2 regions of the Pseudomonas versuta genome follow, and region 2 is predicted to be linked to the other one. Evidence: riboswitches for the same ligand, from Rfam matches in the RefSeq annotation. Region 2 holds a riboswitch; the other holds the start of a gene.
What was found. Region 2 has a riboswitch for manganese ahead of mntP (manganese efflux pump MntP). Riboswitches for the same ligand answer to the same signal wherever they lie in the genome.

Region 1: another riboswitch for manganese. It lies ahead of AOC04_RS00810 (TMEM165/GDT1 family protein); the one in region 2 lies ahead of mntP (manganese efflux pump MntP).

Annotation. Positions count from the first base shown of each region.
Region 1 is NZ_CP012676.1:173,984-178,340, reverse strand. It holds gene AOC04_RS00825 (LysE family translocator) at 1-520, opposite strand, end outside; gene AOC04_RS00820 (2-hydroxyacid dehydrogenase) at 601-1,566, shown strand; gene AOC04_RS00815 (class I SAM-dependent methyltransferase) at 1,597-2,595, shown strand; yybP-ykoY riboswitch at 2,645-2,766, shown strand; gene AOC04_RS00810 (TMEM165/GDT1 family protein) at 2,858-3,442, shown strand; gene AOC04_RS00805 (M48 family metallopeptidase) at 3,673-4,357, opposite strand, start outside.
Region 2 is NZ_CP012676.1:1,543,236-1,547,592, reverse strand. It holds gene AOC04_RS06940 (GAF domain-containing sensor histidine kinase) at 1-1,202, shown strand, start outside; gene AOC04_RS06935 (response regulator transcription factor) at 1,217-1,960, shown strand; yybP-ykoY riboswitch at 2,076-2,248, shown strand; gene mntP (manganese efflux pump MntP) at 2,256-2,825, shown strand; gene AOC04_RS06925 (sugar transporter) at 2,873-4,057, opposite strand.

The DNA of each region.
Region 1 (4,357 bases), 1.4 Mb from region 2:
GACTGAACAGCATGGCCACCATGCAAAACCACAGCCCGGTCGCGACCGCCAGGTACACGCCATAACCGGCCTGAATTGACAGCGGTGTATGCGGGTTGATGACCACCGTAAACAGCGACAGGAAAAACAGCGTGGCTTTAGGGTTCAGGCCATTGGTCACAAAGCCCGACGTGAAGGCCCCGCGCGCTGTGCGCTCGCCAACCGGCAAAGAAGCAGCCACGGCTGCCGGATCCGCAGGCTTGGCGCGCAAGGCCTTGATCCCGATGTACAGCAGGTAGGCAGCTGCCAGCCATTTAAGGGCGTTAAACAACACAATCGACTGCGAGACAATGATCCCGATCCCCAGCAGCGAATAGCCGACATGGACAAAAATTGCCGTGCCCACACCGAACGCGGTAAACATCCCGGCGCGGCGGCCGTGGGTCACGCTTTCACGCACCACCACGGCAAAATCCGGCCCGGGACTGGCCACCGCCAGCAGATGAATCAGGGCAACGGTCAAAAATTCTGTCCAGTACATGCACGGCTCCATTACAAATTGTTTCTTCTGTTAGGCTCGCCACATTACGCCTTCACTCGACAGCACAAAAGGTACAGTTGATGACGAACACTCAGCGCGCAGTATTCCTGGATCACACTTCACTGGACCTGGGCGACCTCGACCTTGCCCATCTGCGCCAGTGTTTCAGTGAATTGCAGCTGTGGTCGGACACCGACGCCGATAACGTGATCGAGCGTCTGCAAGGCGCCAGCGTGGCCATCAGCAACAAAATCCTGCTCAACGCGCGGACTCTCGCGGCCTGCCCCGAACTGAAGCTGATTCTGGTTGCGGCCACCGGCACCAATAACGTTGACCTGCAAGCGGCCCGCGCCCTGGGCATTACCGTCGCCAACTGCCAGGGTTATGGCACGCCCTCGGTGGCCCAGCACACTCTGGGGATGTTGCTGGCGCTGGCCACCCGCCTTGTCGACTACAACAAAGCCGTGACTGCGGGGCAGTGGCAGCAGGCCAGTCAGTTCTGCTTGCTGGACTTCCCGATTGTCGAACTCGAGGGCAAGACCCTGGGCCTGTTCGGTCACGGTGAGCTGGGCAGCGCTGTGGCCCGGCTGGCCGAAGCATTCGGCATGCGCGTCTTGCTGGGCCAGATCCCCGGTCGCCCGGCCCGTGCAGACCGTCTGCCACTGGATGAACTGCTGCCACAGGTCGACGCCCTGACTTTTCACTGCCCGCTCAACGAACACACGCGCAACTTTATCGGCGCCCGTGAACTGGCCCTGCTCAAGCCGGGAGCGTTCGTGGTCAACACCGCCCGCGGCGGCATGATTGATGAACAAGCCCTGGCCGATGCCCTGCGCAGTGGACATTTAGGCGGTGCGGCCACGGACGTGCTGAGCGTTGAACCGCCACGCGACGGCAATCCGCTGCTGGCCGATGACATCCCGCGCCTGATCATTACCCCGCACAGCGCCTGGGGCAGCCGCGAAGCACGCCAGCGAATCGTCGGCCAACTGGCGCAAAACGCCAAAGCCTTCTTCAACGGTACAGCGCTGCGGGTCGTCAATTGATAGACTGCGGCCCTTTTTGAGGAGCAGATTATGGATCCGCGCAGTGAAGTACTGCTTCGTCAGCCTGAATACTTTCAAGGCTCGTTGCTGTTGGTAGGTTTGCCGGCTGACGAATTGCTCGGCGAACTGCCAAATGCCCATGGCTGGTGCTGGCACGCTGGCGACCAGGCCACCCTCGATGCCCGCTTTGAAGGACGCGTGCATTTCGGCATTGAACTGCCAGAGCGCGCGTTCGATACCGCCGTGGTGTTTCTGCCCAAGTCCAAGGAACTGGCCGATTATCTGCTCAACGCTGTGGCGGCCCGCCTGCCCGGCGCGGACGTCTTTCTGGTGGGTGAAAAGAAGGGCGGCATCGAAGGCGCATCCAAACAGCTGATCCCGTTTGGCAAGCCGCGCAAGCTCGACAGCGCGCGCCACTGCCAGTTGTGGCAAGTCACGGTGCTCAATGCGCCAACAGCTCCTGTGCTCGCCGACCTCGCCCAGCATTACGAGTTGCCGCTGGCCGAAGGCCCGTTGAAAGTTGTCAGCCTGCCGGGCGTGTTCAGCCATGGCCGTCTGGACCGAGGCAGTGCCCTGCTGCTGGAACACCTGGACAAACTGCCCAGCGGCCACGTGCTGGACTTCGGCTGCGGCGCCGGGGTGCTGGGTGCGGCAGTCAAGCGGCGCTACCCGCACAACACCGTCACCTTGCTCGATGTGGATGCCTTTGCCACCGCCAGCAGTCGTCTGACCCTCGCCGCGAACGGTCTGGAAGCCGAGGTCATTACCGGAGACGGGATTGATGCGGCGCCGATGGGGCTGAACTCGATCCTGAGTAATCCGCCGTTTCACGTCGGAGTCCATACCGATTACCACGCCACAGAAAACCTGCTGCAAAAAGCAGTCAAACATCTGAAAACGGGTGGCGAACTTCGTCTTGTGGCCAATAGCTTCCTGCGCTACCAGCCACTGATCGAAGAGCAGTTCGGGCACTGTACGGTCAAGGCGCAAGGCCAGGGTTTCCGGATTTACAGCGCCAAACGCCGCTGACAGAAAAGCAAAATAAGGGCTTGCCGGATCGGATTTGCCTAGGCAGAATCCGCTCCGTCCTAGGGGAGTAGTCTCCCACGAGCACCGCGCTCGTCCGGCATGCGTCAACATACTTGGTCAACAGACCATGGTGCATGCGACCCAGGTGTCCGCACAGACGGACCGGGGTTTGACAAGACCTATGACACGAACACCTTACCCGGGGCGGGGAGGCTGTACGTGTCATAGCCGTGTCGACCCGCCCCTGGAAAACTACCTGATGATGCTTGATTCCTTACTCGTTCCTACCGCAATCGTTGCCTTGGCCGAAATCGGTGACAAGACGCAACTGCTCGCGCTCATTCTCGCCGCACGGTTTCGCAAACCCTGGCCGATCATCGCCGGCATCGTGGTGGCGACCCTCGCCAACCATGCGGCAGCCGGTGCCGTGGGCGCCTGGTTCAGCACGTTCTTCACCGATGTGATGTTGCACTGGGTGCTCGCCGCGAGCTTCACCGCCACGGCGCTGTGGACCCTGGTCCCGGACAAGATGGACGACGATGAGGCCAGTACAGCTCGCAAGTACGGCCCTTTCATCACCACCCTGATTACCTTCTTCATCGCTGAAATGGGTGACAAGACCCAGGTGGCTACCGTGATGCTGGCTGCGCAATACCCGGATCTGTGGCTGGTGATTATCGGCACCACCCTGGGCATGCTGATTGCCAACGTGCCGGTGGTATTGGCGGGTAACTTTGCGGCCGACAAACTGCCGCTGACCCTGATCCGCCGACTGGCCGCGACTGCGTTCTTCGTGCTGGCGATAGTGGCGGTGTACAAGGCCATGGCTATCAGTGGCTGGGTGTAACGGCCACTGATTGCAGCAGGAACTGACTTGCCAGCGATGCAGACCCCATCCATGCAATCGCTGGCGAGCCAGGCTCCCACAAGCAAAGCCCGGTCGAAACCTTGCTGCAATCTCTCAATTGTGGGAGCTGGCTTGCCAGCGATGCGAACACTGCGGTCTGACTGTCTAACCGCATGGATACAATCGTTGGCTAGCCAGACTCCTGCAGAGAAAGCCCGGCCTGAACCTTATCAGGTCTTCGGCGCTTGCTCGTACAAGGGCAGCACTTTGGGGATAGCGGCTTGCAAGGCGGCAATACGACTGCTGGAGGCCGGGTGAGTGCTCATGAATTCAGGCGGCGCGTCTTGGGATTCCTTGGCCATTTTCTGCCACAGGGTAATCGCCGCATTCGGGTTGTAGCCCGCCCTGGCAGCCAGTTCCAGGCCAATCAGATCGGCTTCGTTTTCATTACTGCGGCTATTGGGCAACGTCAGGCTGTAGTTGACCACTGTATCGGCCAGTTGCAGGCTGTCCTGCCCCAACCCCAACAATGCGCCTGCGCCCTGCTTGGCAATCTCGACACCATAGGCTTTGGACATGGATTCGCGCCCGTGCTCACGCAAGGCGTGGGCAATTTCGTGCCCCATGATCGCAGCGATTTCGTCGTCACTGAGCTTGAGCTGATCAATGATCCCGCTATAGAAGATGATCTTGCCGCCAGGGCCGCAGTTGGCGTTGAGTTCGTCGCTCTTGACCAGATTGACTTCCCAGTTCCATTGCGCGGCATCCGGGCGAAAAACCGGGGCCTGGGCAATCAGGCGGTTGGCAATGGCCTGCAAACGCTTGGCGTTGGCGCTGGTCTTGTCCAGTGCACCTTTGCTGTTCGCCTCTGAGACGGTCTGCTGGTAGGACTGCGCATACATCTGATCCACTTGC
Region 2 (4,357 bases):
TGCATCATTTTCTCGGGATTTCCCGCGCGCTGGCCGGGCGCCTGGACTTTCAGTCAATGATCGAAGCGGTCTCCGAAGAGATCCGTTTTATCCTGCCCCACGATCATCTTGACGTCAGCCTGTTGCTGGATGACGACAGTCACCTGTCGGCCTACGAAACGGGTTTGCACACCTCCTGGAGCGATTTTGCATTTCATCCGCTGGAGATTGCCCGCAGCCCCATCCGCGCGCTGTTGCTGGGAATGGAGCCGTATATCCTCAGCGATGATGCGATGAATGACCAACGCTTCCAGTTCCCCGGTGCGCTCAATCACCCGATTTTCGATGCCAATTTACGCAGCCGCCTGCACGTCCCGTTGCGTGCCCGGGGAGAAGTGATCGGCGCCCTGAGTTGCTCAACCCACGCTGCCAACTTCTACACCCTCGATGATGTGCGCCACACCCAGCATGTAGCCGACTTGCTGGCGTCTTATCTATATGCCCTGCGCCAGACCGAACAGGCCAAGCACCTGGCAATCGCCGAAGCGCAGATCCGGGCCCGCGAAGAAGGCCTGCGCCTGGGTGTGCTGCGCCTGACCGAAGAACTGGAAAACGAGCGACAGCGCATCGGCATGGACCTTCACGACCAGACCCTGGCCGACATGACCCGCCTGCACCGGCGTATTGCCCGCCTGCAACTGCTGGAGCAGATCCCGGCGACAGAGTTGGTCCCGGTCGGCCAGGCCCTGCAAGAAAGCATGCAGGAGCTAAGACTGATCATTGATGCGGTCAAACCTACCGTGTTGCAGCTGTTCGGTTTTGTCGAAGGGCTCGAAGACCTGCTGCTGCGCAGCGTTCGCAACAGCGGTTTAAACATTGTCACGCGCCTGCGTGACAACACCGGCGGGCTGGCCAACGACCTGGCTGAACCCCAGCAGATCGCCCTGTTCCGGATCATTCAGGAAGCGGTCAATAATGCGATCAAGCATGCGGCACCGAATGTGATCATCGTCGAAATCACCGCCTCCGGCAGCCACTTGCAACTGACCATTGTTGACGACGGCCCCGGGCTGGACAGCGTCAGTCGACTGGAAACCGGCGGCATCAAAAACATGCGCATACGCGCACAACTGCTTGGCGCGCAGGTGCAGATCGAGAAAGGTCCGCATGATAAAGGCACCTGCGTGCAAGTCAGCCTGCCACTGCCAGCGCAGGCCGAATAGGTAGAGAAGACACCATGGAAATCCTGTTGATCGAAGACGACCCGGTGCATCGCGCCTTTTTCAGGGAAGTGATCGAGGTCGCGCTGCCGGAATGCGAGCGCCTGCATGAAGCCGAAGACGGTCTGGCCGGCGAGCGTCTGGCCCATGAATTTGCCATTGCCTCGGTGGTCATGGACCTGCAAATGCCCAAGCGCACCGGGGTCGAAGCCGCACGGGCGATCTGGCGCGAGCGCCCGCACACCTCCATCATGTTCTGGTCCAACTATGCCGACGAAGCCTACGTGCGGGGCATCTCGCGCATCGTTCCCGAGGGTGCGGCGTACGGCTACATCCTCAAGACCGCTAGCGAGGATCGCCTGCGTCTGGCGCTGCGCAGCCTGTTTATCGAGCAGCAATGCGTGATCGATCGCGAAGTGCGCGGTGTGCAGCAAAAGAGCCAGAACCAGTTGCTGGGCCTGACCGATACCGAATACGAAGTGTTGCAGGACATCGCCCTGGGCCTGACAGACCGGATCATCGCCCAGCGTCGCAACCTGTCGTTGCGCAGCGTGCAAAACCGCCTGCAGCAACTGTATGAAAAGCTCGGCGTGCGCCAGCCCTCGACCGACAGCGACAGCACCCCGGCCTTCAACCTGCGCTCAAGAGCAGTCAACGTGGCACTGCTGCGCAAACTGCTGAACCGCACGGCCCTGGAGCAAGCCGAGATCGAATTGCAGGAATGGCTCAAAGACCCGCGGTTCAACTACCTGCGCCATTGAACCGCAACCTTTAGGAGCGAGCTTTTCGACCAGCCAACAGCTCGCGAGCAAGCTCTCTCCTACAGAAGACAAGGGCAATCAAGGATTTCACGTTTTTTTCACATTCAGCTGCTATCCTGCGCGCCTCTTTGGGGAGTAGCTGGCCGTCACACGTGTGGCGGCGCTCTGGTCAACATTCTCGGCAACCTGCCGTGGCCATGGCATCCGTCAGGATTTGCGAGACCAACGACATACCTGTGCTGAAGTCGGGCGCACAGTGTTATGCCGTTGTCTTGAGCCCGACTGGATAATAAACATGAACCCGATTGCCCTGATTCTCCTCGCTTTCGCCATGTCGACAGATGCCTTCGCGGCAGCCATCGGCAAAGGCTCCAGCCTGCACAAACCACGTTTCACAGAAGCCCTGCGCACCGGCCTTATCTTCGGCGTGATTGAAGCAATTACCCCGGTGATCGGCTGGGCCATCGGCAACGCCGCCAGCAGCTATGTCACCCAATGGGATCACTGGATCGCCTTCACCCTGCTGCTGGGCCTGGGCCTGTACATGATCTACAACGGGGTCAAACCCGATGAAGAAGAAGCCGAAGAGAAACCGACGCAGCACTCATTCTGGATTCTGGTGATCACCGCCATCGCCACCAGCATCGACGCGCTGGCGGTCGGGGTTGGCCTGGCATTTGTCGACGTGAATATCTGGATGGCCGCCGGGGCCATCGGTCTGGCCACCATGACCATGGTGATCATCGGCACCATGCTGGGGCGAGCACTCGGCAGTCTGGTGGGCAAGCGCGCGGAAATCGTCGGTGGCGTGGTGCTGATTATCGTGGGTGCAACGATCCTCTATGAACACCTGAGCGCCGTTTAAACCTCACCGGTATCTGACGCAGGCGTTGCGTCAGATACCGGTGCTGATCAGTCCGCCGTGGCAGTACGGTTGATGCGATACAGTGACCAGCTGTAAAAGGCCAGCGCCAGGCCAGCCAACGCGCCGCCCACCAGGCCGATCCAGGCAAAACCGAGATGGCCGCCGACATAACTGCCCAGCAATGCGCCGCCGCCGATACCGATGTTGTAAATCCCCGAAAACATCGCCATCGCCACATCTGTAGCATCTGGCGCCAGCGTCAGTACCTTGGACTGCAACGCCAGGCCGAAGCCCATGATCGCCATGCCCCAGAAAATGCTCAGCACCCCCAGGGACTCAATCCAGCCGCTGGCAGGCAGCAGCAACAACAGGCAACACGTCAGCAAGCCAACTGCCCCCAGCAAGAACCGCTGCGGATTGTGCTTGTGGAACCAGCTGAAGCACAGGGAGCCAATAATTCCGGCACCGCCGAACAGCAACAGGATCAACGTCACCATGCTGCTACTCATGCCGGCAACGCCCTGGACGAAGGGTTCAATGTAGCTGTAAGCCGTGAACTGCGCAGTCACCACCACCGCCGTCAGCACATAGATCGCCACCAGCGCCGGACGCTTGAACAGGATCGGCAGGCTTCTGAGCGAGCCCGAGTTCTGGCTCGGCAACAGCGGTAGCGTGCGGGTCAACCAGAACACCAGCAATCCGGCCAGCCCGGCAATCACAATAAACGTGGTGCGCCAGCCCATGGCTTCACCGAGCAAACGACCCAGCGGCACCCCCAGCACCATCGCCAGCGAGGTACCGGTGGCGAGCAGACCCAAGGCTTGAACCTGCTTGCCCTCGGGGGCCAGACGCACGGCCAGGGAGGCGGTAATGGACCAGAACAGGGCGTGAGACAACGCTACCCCTATTCGGCTGAGTAACAAAATGCCGAAGTTGGTGGCCAGGCTCGACAGCACATGACTGACGATAAACAGCCCGAACAGGATGAGCAGCAGCTTGCGGCGCTCGACATTTCGCGTCAGCAACATGATGGGCAGCGAGGCCAGCGACACCACCCACGCATAAATCGTGAGCATCAGCCCGACGCTGGCCGTGGTCATGTCGAAGCTGGCGCCGATCGCGCTCAGCAGCCCGACCGGGACAAATTCGGTGGTATTGAACACGAACGCGGCCAGTGCCAGTGCGATGACCGGTTGCCAGTTAGCCTGGGATGCAGAAGTGGGGTTGCTCATTTAAGGGGTGAACTACTCGCTAGCGATGGTATGAGAGGCCCGGGATCCGACCTGCCCTGATGCGCCATGTTGCATACACAACAGGCGCCATCTGGACGCTTCGGGCCCGAACCACAGGGGCGGCATTCTATAGACTTATTCAGTGACAGTTGGAGCACATCGAAATTCAAAACCGAGACATATGGCCGCACCCGAGGGGTGAAGTTCAGCCAGGTATTTGCAGTGCCCGGTTCTGGATCAAGGTTAGGTGTTGTTGCCGGTTTGTGCTTTAAAAGACGGTGCTGCTGCGACCACTCAATA